Regions from separate parts of the Deinococcus sp. QL22 genome, predicted to be linked through region 1. Evidence: riboswitches for the same ligand, from Rfam matches in the RefSeq annotation. Region 1 holds a riboswitch; each other region holds the start of a gene.
What was found. Region 1 has a riboswitch for cyclic di-GMP ahead of M1R55_RS19645 (PxKF domain-containing protein). Riboswitches for the same ligand answer to the same signal wherever they lie in the genome.
Positions count from the first base shown of each region.

Region 1 (5,996 bases):
CGTGGAAGGGTGGGGCGCTCTTCTGCCGGCCTTTCGCCCGTGCCCTATGCATCCCGTTATGCAGTGCACGCTTTGGTCAATCAGTTGCTCCACGCGTTTCTGTCGTATTCTGGGCGTGATACATTTGACGTGTAGCAGGGGTCTGCGCGAGGGGCTGAAGCCATTTTTTGAGTTGGTCTGACTACGGATCAGAAGGCCAGGGGTTCGAATCCCTTCAGGCGCACCACCATAAACCTCGTCCTGGACGGGGTTTTTCTCTTTTGTTTCTCAGTGCCAGATGGCCGCGTGCCTTGTTCGTGCCTTACGGTCGCAACCCCATTTTGAAACCCATTGACCTAAGCAGTCAGTTGTCTGGCACGGCAACTTTGAGGTGTGCCACAGGGTGGTGCGGTAGCTCAGGGAGGGTCGCCTGCAAAGTGTTGTGGGTGCCGTCGTGTGAGGCATGTGGGTGCCAGGCTTCATCAACTGCTCGCTCAGCAGTGGCAGCGGTTGTCAAATTCTAGTGAAACTGTCGTTGTCTAACTGAGTATGTCGCCCGTTGTGCTGGAGAGCGTTAACGCTCTCCAGCACGAGTTATTTGTGGATTGATCAGTCTCCTGATGGTGTCTTCCACCTGCAACGACATGATGAGTGCAACAGTCCACCCTCCGAACACAGGAAAACCAGCCTCCCAACCCCTCTTAGAGCAACATGTCGTTTTAGTTTCATAGATGTCGTATGGCTTCTCACTACAAATAGGGGTCGACAGCGCAAAGGGCGGTGCGTTTGTGCCGTTTCAATCTCAGTTCACAGTGATCCCATCCCCGCCAGGACACAGGGAGCACAGGTGGCAGGAGCGCCGGGCGCCACGCACCCCAGGGTAAGAAGCGGCGCGGGCGTCTGGGGGCCAAGGAGTGAAGCCCCATGTGAACTGCAGCAGGACTGTGTTGAAGCGAGCCGGTACCGAACCGCTAGTTCTGGAAGAGTTTCAGGGCAATGTCGACATCGACGCTGCCGTGGAGCGCAGGCTGCGTATGCAACAGGCGGGGGCGGACGGTGCGGAGGGTGACGGTGGTGTCCACTAGGCCCTGCAGGCACTCTGTGGCGGTGGGAATCAGCGTTTCGTTTTCTTTGAACATCCGGAAATAACGGTGTTCAAACAAGGAGAATTTCGTTTTCCGCAGCGACCGAGCCACGGCGACGTATTTCATGGCGGCAAAGACAAAACTGCCGATCTCGCTGTCGTGCGACAGCGCATCGCTGAGCGTCTGGCGCTGAGTTTCATTCAGGTCCTTGGTGCAACAACGCCGGAGGACATGAGTAGAGATCACTTGAAAGCCGTGAGGAGTTGGGCACGGATCTGCACACTGGGCTCCCCCGCTCCATGACCTTAATGAAGGTGAGTCTAATGTGTGAAGGTGATAAATTCCACCCTATTAGGAGAGGATTAAAGTAACCTTTAACCACAAGTAAACCCGGTGTGAACGACCTCATTTCGGATGTCCCTGTGGGCATTCGATGGGCCGCGAAGACCTTTGTCCTGTATCCGGTCACCTGGGGCAAAGCGAGCGAGTGGTGAGACCCGCCCAGTAAGGAGCCTTTATGAAGACAGGCAGCCCTCTGGTACCAATTCTCACGATGCTCGCGTTGGCCGGCTGTTCGCAGGATGCAACGCCGAAAGCGGCTAACACCACGGCGACGACCACCTCGTCAGTAGCGGACGTGGCAAATGTGTCATCCGGTACGTTAAAGGCACAGGGAATAGTTCAAGACAATCAGAACGGGATAGGCGCTTCTGCCACAACGTCGATTTCTGTTTGCTCTGGGTCTACGGCTCCCACCACAGGCACCATGACCTTCCGTGTCAAGGGAAGGCAGAGCTCTGGCTACAGCATCGAGGTGAAGAGCAAGTTCATTGGGACATGGAATGGTAGCACGATAAGTTGGGGAGCTGAGGCGTCGAAAAGAATCAGCGTAGCCGCGCAGACGGACCCTAATGACCAGACCTCATACTCCGTCCCGATTGAGATCGTCATCAATGGCGCCCCTGTAAACACAGGGAGCTCATTTAGCGAAAGGCCGACGGTAGCAACGCCTCTGCCATCACCAGCAGGGGCTCACCCATTGGAAATTGGTAATGGGGGAAGTGGCACGGCGACAGTGTTCGTGAAAGTGGCGAGTTGTGCAGATGCCAACACGGCGCCGGTCTTAACCATCCCCAACAACGACAGCAAAGAAGCCACAGGCCAAAACACGCCCTATAGCTTCGTGGTGTTGTCCAGCGACAAAGAAGATGGTGTCCTCGCCCCAACCTGTAAGGTAGGAACAACCACGATTCCTATGGTCAATGCTCCCAACAGCGTGACCCCAGCTGATGCGAAGGCTTACCAGGGCAGCTTGAACCTGCCGATAGGTTCCACCACGATCACCTGTTCAGCCATAGATAGCGGGAGACGCACCGACGGAACGGCAGATCAGGTTCTGACCACTCCGGCGAGCTTCCAAGTGGTCGTCAGTGACACGATCGCGCCGACCGTCACCCCTGGAAATATTACGCAGAACACTTGGCGTAACACCCCGTTGGCTCAAGCCTTTATGGCTTCCGACGCCGGTTCTGGCCTTGCAGTTGCTTCCGACGCCTCATTTACCCTGACCGCCAGTGCTCAGTCAGCGAACGCCACCACACCGACTGTGGCGAGCAAGACGGTGACCGACGTGTCTGGTAATACGACCACCCGCACGGTCAGTGCTCTAATCGACCTGGCTAAGCCCACCATCAGCGCCGCGACCTTCGCGGCCGACGGCACCACCCCCATCACCCCGAACGCCAATGGCTGGTTCAAACAGCCGGTGGTTGTCAAGTTCACTTGCACTGACGCTCACTCGGGCATCGTCGCCAGTGGCGAGGGCGCCTGCCCAGAAGCTGTGACAGTGGGTGCGAACAGCGACACAGGCGACAGCGGACAGACCGTCAGCGGCGCCGTTAAAGACAACGCCGGTAACACCAGCGATCTTGAGAGCCTGACCGTGAAAGTGGACAAGACCGCACCGACCATCTCGGCCACTGTTTCTCCCACGCCGAACGCTGCTGGCTGGAACAACAGCAACACAACAGTGATCTTCACCTGTTCGGATGGCGACTGCCCAGCTCCTGTGGTCGTGAGCAGCGAGACTGCCGGACAGACCGTGAGTCATACGGTCACCGACCGTGCCGGTAACACGGCCAGCGCCTCCGCACTGGTGAAGCTCGACAAGACTGCTCCGACGCCCAGCTTGGCGTCCACTCCTGCCACGCCGGATGGCCTGAACGGTTGGTACAAGACGGACGTGAGCTTCGTCGGCGCCAACACTGATGCTCTGAGCGGCCCAGCCACCTGTACCACTGTCTCCCCCCTGCGTACCGACTCGGCCAGCCACACTGTCACCACGACCTGCTCCGACATCGCTGGGAACATTGCCGACGCCTCGATGACCGTCAAGCGCGACGCCACCAGGCCTGTCATCAACGCCACCGCTGACCGCGCGCCAAACTCCGCTGGCTGGTACAACGCTAATGTCATGGTGTCCTACACCTGCACGGACGCCACCCCCGGCTCTAATATCGCTTTGGGCACCTGCCCAGCAGCTGTCGTGGTCGATTCCGACACGCCCTTCGGCGGGCGGTTGGTGAGCGCTACCGTGACAGATCAAGCTGGCAACGAAAGCCTCCCCGACAGCGTCAATGTCAAGCTCGACAAGACCGCTCCTACCGTGACGCCTGGAAACGTGAGCGACAGCCTTTGGCGTAACGAACCGCTGGCCCAGGTATTTGCTGCGTCTGACACCCTGTCTGGTCTGGCAATGACCGCTGATTCCTCTTTCACCCTGTCCGTCAGCACCCAATCGACCAGCACCACCACACCAACCGTAGCGAGCAAGACGGTGACCGACGTGTCTGGCAACACGACCACCCGCACGGTCAGTGCCCTGATCGACCTGACCAAGCCCACCATCAGCGCCGCGACCTTCGCGGCCGACGGCACCACCCCCATCACCCCGAACGTCAATGGTTGGTTCAATCAGACGGTCGTTGTCAAGTTCACCTGCGCTGACGACCTCTCTGGCCTCAGCACGAACGCTTGCCCCGAGCCAATCACCGTATCTGCTGATACGACCGGGAAAGCCATCAGTGAAACAGTGAAGGACAACGCCGGGAATATCAGCGTGCCAGCCGTTCTGACGATCAAGCTTGACAAGACCGCCCCGGTTATCAGCGCCGCCGCTGACCGCGCGCCCAATAGCAATGGCTGGTACAGCGACAATGTCACCGTCACGTTCACCTGCTCGGATGCAATGTCAGGCGTAACGGACTCCTGTCCTGCAAGCAAGCTGATCAGCGCGGAGGGTACGACCCCTGTCAGCGACACGGTGACCGATCAGGCTGGCAACACGGCGACCAGCAACATCGTCACCGTGAAGCTCGACAAGACTAGTCCAGTGATCTCGGGCAGCGACATGGTGAACTCCACTTGGCGCAACAACGACCTGAGCGAGACCTTCACCGTCACTGACGCTCTGTCTGGCCTGGCCAACACCTCTGACACGCCCTTTACTCTCACGGCCAGCGCCGAGTCCACCATCAGCACCCCCACGGTCGTGACCCGCACGGTGACTGACCTGGCTGGGAACAGCACCACCCGCACCCTGAGCGCCCGGATTGACAAGACGGTCCCCACGACCGCCAGCATTACCCCGAACCCGGCTGCGCCTAACGGACTGAGTGGCTGGTACAAGAGTGCCGTGAGCTTCGAGACATCTGGCACCGATGCACTGAGCGGCGGCGTGACCTGCACGGCCATTCCTGACCTCGTGAACGACAACGCGGGCACCACCGTGAACACGACCTGTAAGGATCTTGCCGGCAACACCAAGGAAGCCACCCTGGCTGTGAAGATGGACAAAACCTTCCCCGTGCTGACGACTTCCGGCAACCTCACGGTGAATGCCACGGGCAATAGCCAAGCGCTCGTCAGCTTCATCGCGCCGACAGCTACGGACAACTTCACCAGCCCAATCACAGCCACCTGTGACAAGGACAGCCCTTTGAACGTGTCGGTTGGTACGACCACTGTCAACTGCAGCTCCACCGACGCCGCGGGCAACAAGACCACCAAGAGCTTCACGATCACCGTGAACTACAACTTCACCGGCTTCTTCCAGCCCATCGACATGAGCACGAGCACCAATATCGTGTACAACACCATCAAAGTGGGAAGCGCCGTTCCTGTGAAGTTCAAGCTGGGCGGCAACCAAGGCCCGAACATCTTCCTGGCAGGGTCACCCAGCGCCTTGATGGTCAACTGTGCGACCAACGCTACTACCGATGTCGTTGAAGAAATTTCCGCCGCAACAGTTTCCGGATTGCAATACGACGCTGCCGCCGGACAGTACGTGTACGTGTGGAAGACCAGCACCGCTTACAAGGTTGGCTCCTGTTATCAGCTGACCGTTAAGTTCCTCGACAACACAACCCAGACCGCCTACTTCCAGTTCAAGTAAGTCGAGTCATCTGGGCCGCCTGAGTGAAAGCTCGGGCGGCCTTGGTCTTGCTCTGGTACGGATTTTGGCCGATGAAACCGGCCAGTGAATTCCCAGTCTTTTAAATTTTTAACGTATCTGTAATGGGATGCACATGACCCGTACACCGCGTCTGTTACATTACTACCCTGGCCTACAGAGCACTTCCTATGAGTCTCCCGAAGACCGACGACTCCTCGCCACGATCAAAGCCATCAAAGGATTTGACCAGCTGGTCAAATCCTTCTTCGCCTTTGGGATTGAGCTAGTAGAGTACGCACAGAACCTGACCGATTACGTCCGGGTCACGCCCCGCCAGTACCCGCACCTCTACCAGATGTTCAAACGGGCCGTAAAGGCTCTGGATGTTCCCACGGCCGCTCCGCAGTAGACGCTGTGATCAAGCCCTTGAGCAGATCTTGCTCGCTCCACACGGCACGACCACTAGGGTTCCCGACATG
Region 1 covers NZ_CP097151.1:59,100-65,095, reverse strand. Annotated here, with positions in the region: gene M1R55_RS19650 (hypothetical protein) at 951-1,310, opposite strand; cyclic di-GMP riboswitch class II at 1,492-1,575, shown strand; gene M1R55_RS19645 (PxKF domain-containing protein) at 1,831-5,517, shown strand; gene M1R55_RS19640 (hypothetical protein) at 5,651-5,926, shown strand.

Region 2 (5,996 bases), on a different replicon from region 1:
GCCGCAGACTGGTGCCGACCGCCTGGGTGGTACGCCGCAACACCTCATCGCCGTAATCGTGGCCGTGGGTGTCATTGATATGCTTAAAGCGGTCAAGGTCAAAAAGAATAATGCTCAGCGCCTCACTGGTCCCGGTAGAGCGCGTCCGCTCGCTCAGCCACAGCGTGAGCTGCCGACGATTGGGCACACCGGTGAGGCTGTCCAGATAGCCCGCGCGCGCCTCACTCTGCGCCTCGGCGAGGGCGCCGATGTATCCGCGTTGCAAGACGCCAAACAACACAAAAAAGCTGATCAAGGTCAGGTGCATCAGCAGCACCTGCACCAGCAGCGCTGAATGGGCCTGTTGCGCCCCGGTCAGAGCGGAGCCGTCCAGCAGATACAGCAAGGTAATCATCGTCAGGGCCGCAAAAATCCCAACTGACGTGGCAATCGCCACGTGGCTGCGGAACACCAGAAAGGCCACCACATAGGTGAGCGGCAGCCAGTACGAATAGGTGCCCAGCCCATTGACCATCTGCTCCACCACAGTCTCCTGAGCGAACTTATAGATGCCGGTGACGGCCAGCACCAGGAGGTGCAGAGCCCCCACGAGCGCGTAGTGTCCCGGAACAGTGCGGAGCCACAGCAGGAAGGCCACGTTCTTGACAATCAGCAGGGCCAGCCCGGTTTTGACCCCAGGTGTCCAGCCCAGTGGAAAGCCTACCGTCAGCCCGAAGATTGACGTCGCCAGCGACAAGCCTACAATCGCCATCAGCGCCTGACGACGAAACTGTTGCTCGTGCCAGGAAGGCCTGTGGGTCTGGAGGGCGAAAGGCAACATTGATGCATCGTATGCGGCGGCGCATGACAGAAGCGTTGCGAACACAAACGTCAAGACAGTTGACCAGAGGCTTGCGCTTGTAGAGGTGGTGTTGCCTGACTTCGGGTCTGGGAATGAGGAGGGCAGGGGTAACCTGATCCTCAGATCACCCCTGCTGTGAGTCCAGTGAAGGCAACAGCTCTACATTGTTTTATCGGATGTGTTCAGATCACGGGTGTGACGACCCAGCGGACGAGGACTGGACACTAGGGCAGACCTCATGGGTGGAGTGAGGATCTTCTGCACGTCCACCACGTTGAGGCCAAGTGTTGTAGCGAGTCTCTCCGCGTCCCAGCCCTTAAAGACTTTTGCTACAGCAAGTTCCCCAATGCCGAACTTCAGCCCCTGCAATTTCCAGACTGCTGGACCATGATGGATTGGATCAAATCCGTTCACCTGGTGATCCCCAATTCACCACATATCTCCAACGCCCTACTCCAACTCCACATTGAGTAATTGAACATGACTTAATATATCTTTCAAGAGATCAAAGGGTGATTACAATCCTGCGCAAGGAAAGACAAGGCAAAGAGGATGAGCCTTGAAACCCTCAGTGAAGCTCGTGTTGGACGCGAAAAATTTGGTTGACGCTCAAAGCGAGCCGCTAGGGGTATCCAGCCCCTCCCCCCTCTTTATTAACAGTCAGCCGGGGTGAGTCGGCGCTACTTCATCGTGATGCAAGTTCAGTACTCGAAAATAAAGTGATATATGTTACCAATGGTTTAGCTTGATGAAACTGTTTGCTTCCCTGGCCCGTCTGGCTCTCCCAATCTACGAAGCAGTACCGAACGAGGCCGAAGCAGGATGCAATAGACGTCCTCCGAAAGTGGCCCGGCAGGTTAGGTGGCCTTAACTGGTATCACAGCAAGCTGAGGGCAGGGGTGGCTTGAGGCTCAGGCCACCCCTGCTGCAACCGCAGACCACGTCTGAAACACGTGCTTTTGATGTTGTCTTCCGGTTGATGCGGAAACGCCCCTTCGCGAGTGCTGGTGGAGGTTAGTGATGCAGGCGTGCAAACTCAGAAATGATTGAGCGCGTTTTCGCCGCCCCAACCCCTGCTGACTTCGCTCCTGTCGCCGAGTGGGGCGGTGTTCTTGCTCAATCAGATTGTTGCACCGGGCCGTGAAGATCACCTTCTGGTAATTGACGTCTCTCAAGCTCGGAAGCTCCCAGATGGCCACCCCGTAGTTCCGCAGCCCATCGGTGTGAATGACCTCTGGAACGCCGTGTTCACCCAGAAGTATGGTCAGGAACGTCTTCGCAGCTTCAGGATCGCGATGCCGTTGAAAAATGCCCTGCACGGAACCGTGCTCGTCCACCGCGCGCCACAACCGATGCCGGCCACCAGCTATCGTCGTACAGACCTCATCCAAGAACCACCGGGAACCCCGGCGGGATTCCCGGTGACGTAGGTCTTCAGCAAAGCGCGGTTCAAACTTAATACACGATTCGCGCAGCGTCTCGTGGCTCACCTCGATACCGCGCTGGTGAAGCAGCTCCTGAACATCTCTATAACTCAAAGGGAAGCGGTGGTCGAGCCAGCCCGCGGGCTGGCTCATCGTCATCGGGAAGCGGGGGCGATAAGGCTTGGCGTCGGTCACGGCGAATCAGCCTACGCTATGCCTATCAAGGCAACACAGCCTCTTGGCCTGATTCAGGAACGTGTGGCGTTCCTGAAAGTGCAGGTCGAGACCTTGGAGAAAGCGGTGCATACGCTAAAAGAGACTGATGGTTTTCTGGGTGAACCTCTGTCCCTGTTGATGACGATTCCCGGTTATGGCTTTCTCAGTGCAGCAAGTGTCTGGGCGCAAACGGATGGTTTCGCGCTGCTGGAGAGGGGGCGAGATTTCTACTTATGCAGGAATTGCCCTGAACCTTTTGAAGCAGGAAGCAGTATTCATCGACGTGAACGCATTTCCAAGACTGGGAATGCTCATCTCAGCCGGACAGCGTACCTCGCCGCCTTGGGCGCTCAACGTTCCAAGAGTCGGATGGACGACTTTTACCATTACATCCGTGCCGAGGGCCAGCCGCCTAAAGCCGCTTTGGTCGCCCTCGAGCGCAAACTCCTGCGGACGGGCTTAGCCGTCGTGAAGTCGGGCCAGCCCTATCAAAAGGCCTAGCGACGACCTCAGTTTCCTCGTCCTTCTGGCCCTTGACCGCTCGGCCGAATGACGCTATCTGCTGATCGTGCATACCCCCACTGGGGGAATAGCCCAGTCGCGCATTGCTTCAGGGTGTGGGATATGCTTCAATCTTTTTCATCAGTACAGCTCCTTTAGGATCTGGCTGGTAGAGGCAATGAGGCGTGGTCCTGTATTCGGGCACCTGGGACGCGCGGAGCCAGTGGTGCGACCGACTATCTGTCAAGCCGTTGAGAAAATGACGGCGTCCTTAACCCCAGTATTGGGAGAGCGCTGATAGAGCGCTCAGGAGCATGCATGAAAACTATTGTTCGGAGCGAATCAGTGGCCGGTTTGACCCTGACAGTGCGCACTACCTTTGATGGCCGTATGGCCCACGGCACCATTGCTCTGGGCAACGATGTTCCTGGTGGAGACGGCATTTGGGTTCAAGCGAACACCCTAGATGACGCCGTCACAGACATTATGGGGCAGGTTCGGCGGTTGGCCATGAACAGCTACGAGCAGTATCGGGCGGCCGACTTACTCAACTCAGCCGTACAGTTTTTGCTGCCCGTGAGTGAGAGTGGTCATGCCAGCGCCTTCGACTGCTGGCTCCTGAACCGGCTGATCGCGCGTTGTCCATCCTTTCAAGTCGGTTGGACGCCCCTGCCGGGCTCCGCGGCGAACTTCCGGCTGAGCTGCGAGCGCTCAACCATTTCCGTTGAGGTGGCCTCGACACAGATGCCCCACACCTGTTGTACGGGTGTAGTGACTGCGATCGACGCCTACACGGTGATGACGGTGGTGCGTGGGCTGGCCCGGCAATTGCCCGCTTCTGCCGCTGAAGCGGCGGACTGAGAGGCTGCTGATGTCCCGCGTCTTCCTGCTCCTGTCGGCGCTGTTTCTGGGGGCCTGCGGTAAATCCTCCCTCCCTCCCAGCTCCATGCTTCCACTCTCAGTGGCTAGCCTTTCTGCCTCTCCTTCACCGCTCTCGGCAGGGCACAGTTTCTCGTCCAGTGGAGCCCGCTTGTGGGCTGAGGGCGCCCGTCTCTGGGGAGAAGGAGGAACTTCTGTCCTGTCCAGCAACACGGCTTGGCTGCAGCAGGTCAAGGCCCAGGAGGCACAGGCCCAAGCCGGCAAAGGCGTAACGATTGCTCTGCTCGATTCGGGCGTTGATTTCACTCATCCCATGTTGCGGAGTGTCCTGCTTCCTGGGCATGACTTCGTAGACGCAGACGGGAATGCTTCAGAGCAGGGGAACGAAACCGACCTGATCTACGGACATGGCACTGCCGTTGCTGGGGTTCTACAGCAGATGGCACCCGCTGCCAGAATTCTACCGCTGCGGGTTTTGGGGACTGATGGATCTGGTCAAGCCGCCCATGTGGCTCAGGCAATTCGGCTGGCAGTCGATGAAGGCGCGCACATCATTAATTTGAGTGTCGCTGGGCCGGTGTCGAGTGAGGGCGTTCGGGCCGCCCTCCAATACGCAGCATCAAGGAACGTTTTGGTGGTTGCCGCAAGTGGGAACAATGGAGGGAGCGCGCCTCAAGCTCCTGCAGATGCCTTGAACCATAAAAATCGTCTTGGGGATTTTGGACTCTCGGTCACCGCAGTGGATCAGAGTGGTCATCTGCCCCTCTGGAGTACTCGGGGAGGAGAGGTACAAGCTCCTGGGGTCAACATTCACACGGCTTATCCGGGCGGCCGCCTGGTCACGGCCAGCGGTTCCTCGTTCGCTGCGCCTGTGGTCTGTGGCGCCCTTGCCCTTGCACTGGCCCAAGGAAAAGAAGCTCAAACCCTCGCTGCTCAACTTTCCTCGGGGAGACTGCTCGACGTAGAGGCGTTGCTGAAGTGACCCATGCGGTTGCGTCCGCCGAAAGCTGGTCTCACACCATGAGTCCCTTGTGTGACCAGCTGTTGGGTCAGGCCCGGGCGTTACGAGGGATTGATGACTTACGGGCCATCCTCCTCTTTGAACAGGTGATCGTGCTGGCTCGGAGACAGCACACTCCTGCGGCACTCGCGGACGCCCTCAACGGTTTGGCTGGTTTAGAGCATGCCCGTGGCGACAGTCCGGGCGCGCTGCTGCATCTCGAAGAAGCGCTCGCGGTTCGGGAGGCCGCCCAAGATGATGAGGGCGCAGCTGTCGTGCTGTGCAATCTCGGCGCCGTCTACCTCGACTTAGGAAACTTCAATACAGCGCTGGAGCACTTGTTGCGTGCACAGGCGACCTCAGTTCAGACCACGCCATCGCGTGCAGCGGTGGTGGCCGGAAACCTGGCCCGGACGTACGACGCCCTCAACATGAGTCAGGAAGCCCTCGTCTGCTCGACCCAAGCGCTGCAACTGACGCAGGATGCTGGACTGGTTCCTGCTGAGACTGCAGTGTCGATCAATCACGCAGACCTGCTGCGCCGTCACGGCGACTTTGCGCAAGCGGGTACACTGCTGGAACGGGCCCTTGAATTGGTCGAAGGCTGCGGCATCCTGGCTGCCAGCTCCCTTCAAGGTCTAGGACAACTGCGCCGCGACGAAGGCCGCCTACCTGAGGCGTTGAGTGCTTTTCGGGCGGCGCTGCACATGGCTGAGGAGGAACAGGATCTTGACGTGATTCTGGAAGCGCGCTGCGGCGTCGCGCAGACCCTGCTGCAGTTGGAGCGGCCTCAGGACGCACTCGTCTTATTGGAAGCGGCCCTCACGGATGCTCTGGCCACTGGCCGCGCACGGATCTATGCCCGTGCGCTGAAGCTGCAGGCCCAAGCCACGGAGCAACACGGGGATCTGAAAGCGGCCCTGACCCTCTGGCAGCAGGCACATGCAGCCGAGACAAACGTGCTCCAAGCTGAGGCAGAGAAACGGACTCGGGAGTTGACCGCGCGCGGCGAGCTGGAAAAGGCCCGCGCCAAACTTGAGCACGAGCAGGCCCGCTATGAAGCTGAGCGTGAAGCCAAGGAGAAACAGGCCCGAGAACAAGCGGCCCGCTTGCAAGAGCTGGAACGCTTGGCTCT
Region 2 covers NZ_CP097150.1:187,720-193,715, reverse strand. Annotated here, with positions in the region: gene M1R55_RS16960 (diguanylate cyclase) at 1-820, opposite strand, end outside; gene M1R55_RS16955 (IS6 family transposase) at 1,753-2,460, opposite strand; gene M1R55_RS16950 (transposase) at 2,524-2,982, shown strand; cyclic di-GMP riboswitch class II at 3,145-3,229, shown strand; gene M1R55_RS16945 (hypothetical protein) at 3,301-3,843, shown strand; gene M1R55_RS16940 (S8 family serine peptidase) at 4,013-4,843, shown strand; gene M1R55_RS16935 (EAL domain-containing protein) at 4,882-5,996, shown strand, end outside.
Region 2: linked by a shared signal. The riboswitch ahead of M1R55_RS16945 (hypothetical protein) and the one ahead of M1R55_RS19645 (PxKF domain-containing protein) in region 1 are both predicted to bind cyclic di-GMP.

Region 3 (5,996 bases), 110 kb from region 1:
CACCTGCGGTTGGGTCGGTGTAATCGGCAGTTGCCTCAAGTTCAGGCGCCTTTTCTAAAAGGGTGTGTTGTCTTAATCGGACGTACTGGGATACCTTAATTCTGCGTACCTCTCAGCCCCTGACACTTTGAGGCAAATGGCGTCTTAGACGCAGTGCCACATGGCAAAGGGCAACATCAGAGTCTGTGACGAACACCGAAACCGCCTTGCTGCATACTGACACGCTCGCCGCCCATCTCAAAACCCGTCTCCCACACCGCCGAATGGATGCCTGAAGCGGCTGGCTGAAGTGCTCCTGGCACTTCTCCAGGCCGAATCCACCTTCCACCGCAAGATCGCTCTCCATCTGCCCCGGGACGCTCCTCTGAAGTCCAGAACTCGCATCGTGCCACGATGCTCAGATCACCCTGCAGGACGTCTGTGACGTCCTACTTCCCTTGCTCCCCGACCGTAAGCTCACCTTGATGATGGACCGCACGACCTGGCATGACAGTCAGGCCCCTCTCCATATTCTTGTCTTGGGCGCCCTCCTCGGGGGCGCCGTGATCCCGCTGGTGTGGACAGTCCTCCCTCACCAGGGGAACAGCTGCACCGCAGCCCGCATTCTTTTGGTGGCTCGACTGCTCAAAGTGTTCCCTGCCAAACGCTGGGCGGTCTTGATCGCCAACCGAGAGTTCATTGGGCAAGAATGGTGCTGTTTCCTGCGCTGGAAACAGATCCGGCAGTGTCTGCGCATCCGGGAAAACACCCGCATTGAAGATGAACTTGTCCGTGACGTGTTCACCTACCTGAAACCCGGTGAAGTGCGGACGCTCTTTGAGCGGACCTGGGTGTACGGTGGCTGGATGCAGGTGGCCATCACCCTGTCCCCTGTGGGGGATAGGGTGATCGTCGCTTCGGATTTGCCTGTCAGGGACGTTCTTCAAACGTACCGGCTCAGGTGGGGCATCGAGTGTGCGTTCTCGGCCCTCAAATCGAGGGGACTGAACCTGGAAGTCACGCATATGACCGCCGCCGACCAGATTTCGAGGCTGCTCGGGTTGCTGTGCATCGCCTTGGCCTGGATCGCCCGGGTCGGGGCGCAAGATCAGCGTCAGACCTTGACGAGGTCTGACAATCGGGGGCGAGCCATCCGAAGTCAGGTGCGCACCGGGTGGATGGCCCTGAGTGAGGCCGTACGGTGGGGTAGAGACGCCTTTTAGAGCTGCCTTCAGCTCCTACCTACTGGGACGTCAATTCCTCTAAGTGTCAGGTGCTGAGGTCGTGCCGTGAGCCGGAATTTCTACCAGCGGACACTCACTCCGATATTAGCGCTATCAATTGAAGGTGAGGTGAGGCCAACGCCAATACCCACATTCAATGACCAATTCGGCTGCAGTGGCGATGTGCCAGCAGAGCCTATTGAATAGGTAAGTCCAGCAGTATTAGCCAATGGACTATAATTAATGTAAGCACCCTGGGAAAATTTCTTAGCAGGTTCAACGGTATAGGGAACTACAGCGAGCACTCTTTCTTCACTGTTAGTGACAGTTATATGGCCACTGTGGGCTTCGAGAACTACCGCATTAATATTTTGTAGAACGTAAGCTGGTAATATTACTTTGTTATTCGTATATCGGAAAACGAGTCTCGGGTCACTTGAGGTAATCCTGACCTCTGTTGCAATCTCGCTGAAAAGTGTGAACGTCAGCCCACCAGTAGTGTATCCAGAATTGAGGCGACTCTCAATTCGTTGTGGTTGAACAAGTATTTTCTGCGCTACAGCTACTTGAGGAGGAGGAGGAGCTGGCGTAATCTGGATATTGAAGTTAGGAACCTGCGCGGAAGCGTATGAGGCAAGAAGAAATATTGTACTGAGGATTCTCTTCATATAAACGACCAGAGGCGAGAAGATTGATCAATCTTCTCGCCTAAAAGAGAGAGAGTTTAGAAGCTCTGGTCTACTGGCCCGACGGGGTCGGCGGACGTGCCAGTCAAGTCAAAAGCGACCGACATCGTTTTATTGGAGAAGGCTAGACGATCAGCTTCACTAGCAAGGGTGTCGAAGGTAATCGTGTAGAGGACGGATCCAGTCGCACCAGCCGCAACAGCTACACCAGAAGCGTTATCACTTGTGACTGCAACATACTCGCTGGCGAGTGAGCCACCCAGCGCGTGGGCCGAGGTCACAGTGATTGCGCGGTTGGTGTCGTTCCTGACGGGGATGGTGATAGTAAATGATGCGCCAGAGCGGATGTTAGCTGTAGGGATGGTGAACGAGCCGCTGCCTACGCTAAATTTCACGGAATCCAAACTCTGACCGTTGGCGGAGACCGTCATGGTCGCTTCGTTCTCGCTGACAGAATTGCTGCCTATGGCGTAGGCAGCGCTGCTCAAGGCGAGGGCGGCGATCAGGGCAATGCTTTTAAAGTTACGCATGGGAGAACTCCTATGGAGGCAGGTGCCTTCTATAAATCTGCGGCTATAACCCCATGTAAGGGTCGCGCTGGACGAAAAGTCGGTCGCACCACTCGCTCCTCACACACCAGGTGCCCGAATATGGCGTGTGAATCTTTGCATCTCTTCGGCAGAGGGTTCTCTGTTCGAAGTGCCCATAGATTACTTTAGGAACCATACGAAGCTCTTACAAAACTCACAAGCGATTTAATTAATGGAAAGACTACTTTTGGCCCTTTGTGGTCTTTTGCATTAGTCGTGAAAGGTACTGGCAGCACGGCTGCTATTACCGCATTCGGGTGGCTAGCAGCGGGGTTACGTAGGTCTTCCCACTTGCGGCGGTCTGTGTCCAGTCGGGCCAGCTATGCTGCCAGTGTTTGTGTTCCTGCACAGCCTTCTACTTCTGCCGTCCAAGCGTTCCATATTAGGCGGCAATACCAGGGCTGGGAATGTAGGTCATCAGAGCATGGGCGAGGGCGCCGGCCAGCATCCTGACCAGCTCACTGCGTTTAGATAGGTGGGTCTCTCCTAGCAGGCGTAGAGCATAGATCACGTCCTGCACGCTCTAAGGGGCCGTGCAACAGTCACTAAGTAACGGGCTCTCAGTTCGTTGAGAGCAAGGGCCCGTATCTTTAATCTCGAATACCAATTTATTTCTGTAAGGGCAGAGGCCAGCTACTCCTCAAAACAGGCGAAATGGACGGAAGAGGTAGCTTCTATAGGGTGTTTCTGCGATGAAAGCACCCAGAGCCGACCGCCTCACGATAGCCTACAGACCGTTCTACGGTCTGCGTTTGTGCTGGACGCCCGCCTTTTGGCTGTGCTTTGGTCTTGGCGATCATTCAGGCCCGCACGGTGGTGCTGTAAATTTGCTCTTCCAGAGCTCTCTCCCTGCGTGTACAATTTTCAACTGGTGGATGCTGCCGGTAAGATCGTGAACGCAGAGATAGCCAAAGGGCTGGCTATCCTTGAGGTGCACAGCGGATAAAAGCTTGTTCTGAACGTTGCCGTTCATCCAGTCGTGCATAACGTAACCTTGGATGATGGTGGCGAGCTCAATTCTCCAGCGCCTCAGGCCACAACTCAGCCTTTTGCAGAATCCGCATCAGAGGACGTGTTCATGCCCAGTAAAGTAGCCCTTTCCCGAGAATACGATCTCCTTGCGGTGGCGGCGAACCTCGAAGAAGTCGCGGGGGCTTTCGTGGGTGGCCTGGTCTGCGTGGAGCGTCGGGGCCGGCCCTGGCGCATTGAGGCCCTGATTGAGGTCACACCGACTTCAGTGACCACGGGAGGCGGGTATATCTATGACCTGGCCACAGGACAGCCTCAGTTCGAGACGGGGAGTTTCTGCCTGCGCCCCCTCACGCGGGAAAAGCTGGATTACCTGATTCTCGCGGAAGGGTTGCGTGTTGCAGACAAACTGAAGCCGAACGAGCTGAAGCTGGCTGAGCGCGCTGAATTGATGCCGGCTGCACGAGCACTCCTCGACTTGTACACCCGGATGCGTGATAGAGAGCGCCAGCCTGTGCACGGGAGCGGATGAGCTCGTCGGAATGCGATGTGGCCTTCCCTATGCTCAGGAGAGACAGAGCAGAAATCGATAGATAGAAGGGTGCTGTCTAACAGTACTGCTGCTACAACCACAGTGCGTCACCTATCTCCGGTGTTCTGGGCCGCATCACTTCGCCTCTATCTCTGTTCCGGTCCCCTGCCTTCTGCTTCGAGGTTGTTCTATGGCCAAACGCCTTACCCCGCCCCTGCCTCCTGCTCACCCTCTCAAGGTGTCCATGCGTGGAATATTGACCACTGTGGGCCCGGCACGAGTTGCCCAACTTCAGGCTGAGGTACAGGCCTCGTTGGTCTTGGAGGGGTTTGATCCAGTGACCACGGAGCGGGTCTTGCAAACCGCTCTCGTTCGGTGGGCAGAGGATGATGGTTCAGATCAGTTCTGACGGCCAGCCAGGTGATCCACATGGATTCCGGGCAGACCTTTTGCTGCTCGACGTCGCCGATGGCGTCAGGCGTGCGGCGAGAATCCGACTCCTGAGCTGTTGGCGTGTCCAGGACGCCCGACTGTCCTGGACCGGGAACCCTAAACTGCGTGGATGACTGCCCTCCTCAGCCTGGGTGTGGACCTGGCCTCACAACCCCTGAATACCGCCGCGGCACTCCTAGAGTGGACCGAGGGGGGCAGCGAGCTTCAGCTGTTGACGGCCAACATGAGCGACGCTTCACTGCTTCCGCTTGCCCGGCAGGCGCAGGTGGTGGCGATTGACGCGCCATTCGGCTGGCCGCTCGCCTTCGTGGACGCAGTGAGAGGGGCGGCGACCTTCGCCTGGCCGCATCCTCCCGGGTGGCCGAATGCCCTCCGGGACCAGCTGATGTACCGGCAGACTGAGCGACACCTGATCCAAGATGGTCTGCGTCCACCGACAAGATTGCCCTGCCCACGATGCGCTGCGCGGGGTTGTTGCAGGCACTGGGCGTCACGGACCGCAGTGGGGCGCAGGGCGTCATCGAGGTCTATCCACAGGCAAGTCTACGCCGGTGGGGGCTGGTGGACGCCAGTGGTAAGGCCGGGGGAAAAAGTTATAAGGCGGACGCCGAAGCTCGGCAACACATCCTGGACGCCCTGAAGCTTCAGGCTCCCTGGCTACGATGCTCGTCTGAGCAGCAGGACCTTCTGGTGGCCAGCGATCACCTGCTCGACGCCCTGATCTCCGCCCTCACGGGCTTGGCTGCCGCCCGCGGCCTGGTGGATCCTATCCCGCTGGAGATGCAGGACCTGGCACGAGTGGAAGGCTGGATCATCCGCCCGCTGGGAGACGCCCTGACGGAAGGACTCGCCCCACGACAGTCCCAAGAGTCAACGAATTGATCTGTTGGTAGGTCACCCACTTGTACTTAAGCTGGAGGCGTGCCACGCGAAGGCTATTCAGCCCCGGAACATTTGGGGCGTTGCCTTCTTTTTGAGCAGGTTAACGAGAAGCAGTAGTACGGTTGTTTGGGCATGTTGAATGCTAGCCATTGGAAAGCGGGGCTAGCAGAGTTGAGGTTGATCACGAACGGTCAGCTCAATTCGACCCGTTTAAAGCTACACAACGACCCAAACTTGACGTTCTACTGCCGGAAAGTGTTGTGCCTGACGGCCATGCTGCAAGGAGGCCATCTTTTTTGAACATCACGCTCGCTGAGGGACGCAGGCTGGGAGAGCCACAGAGCTTCCCAGAGATGCTCCTCTACACGGAAAGGGCAGCATTGAGGTCAATCATGGACCCTCCGCTGACTGCGGTCCACTTGCTCAACCCCCCCGACCTGATGATTTGCATGCCTGCACAAGCGGGCCCGGTCCCGCTTCACGTCAGGGGCGGAGCACCTCGCTCCAACAACAGTGCCTGCAATTCTCCCTCACCCAGCACGGCCACCTTCAGCTCCTGCGCCTTCTCCAATTTTCCGCCCGCGTCCTCTCCCGCCACCAGGTAACTCGTCTTCTTTGTCACTCCGCCACTGACCCGCGCCCCATAGGCCTCCAGATGTGCCTTGATTTCGTCCCGAGATCG
Region 3 covers NZ_CP097151.1:514,914-520,909, reverse strand. Annotated here, with positions in the region: partial or broken gene M1R55_RS21840 (transposase) at 290-1,199, shown strand; gene M1R55_RS21835 (hypothetical protein) at 1,283-1,870, opposite strand; gene M1R55_RS21830 (hypothetical protein) at 1,927-2,418, opposite strand; cyclic di-GMP riboswitch class II at 2,487-2,570, opposite strand; gene M1R55_RS21825 (hypothetical protein) at 3,557-3,979, shown strand; partial or broken gene M1R55_RS32345 (hypothetical protein) at 4,542-4,838, shown strand; gene M1R55_RS31835 (DUF429 domain-containing protein) at 4,889-5,314, shown strand; gene ligA (NAD-dependent DNA ligase LigA) at 5,793-5,996, opposite strand, start outside.
Region 3: linked by a shared signal. The riboswitch ahead of M1R55_RS21830 (hypothetical protein) and the one ahead of M1R55_RS19645 (PxKF domain-containing protein) in region 1 are both predicted to bind cyclic di-GMP.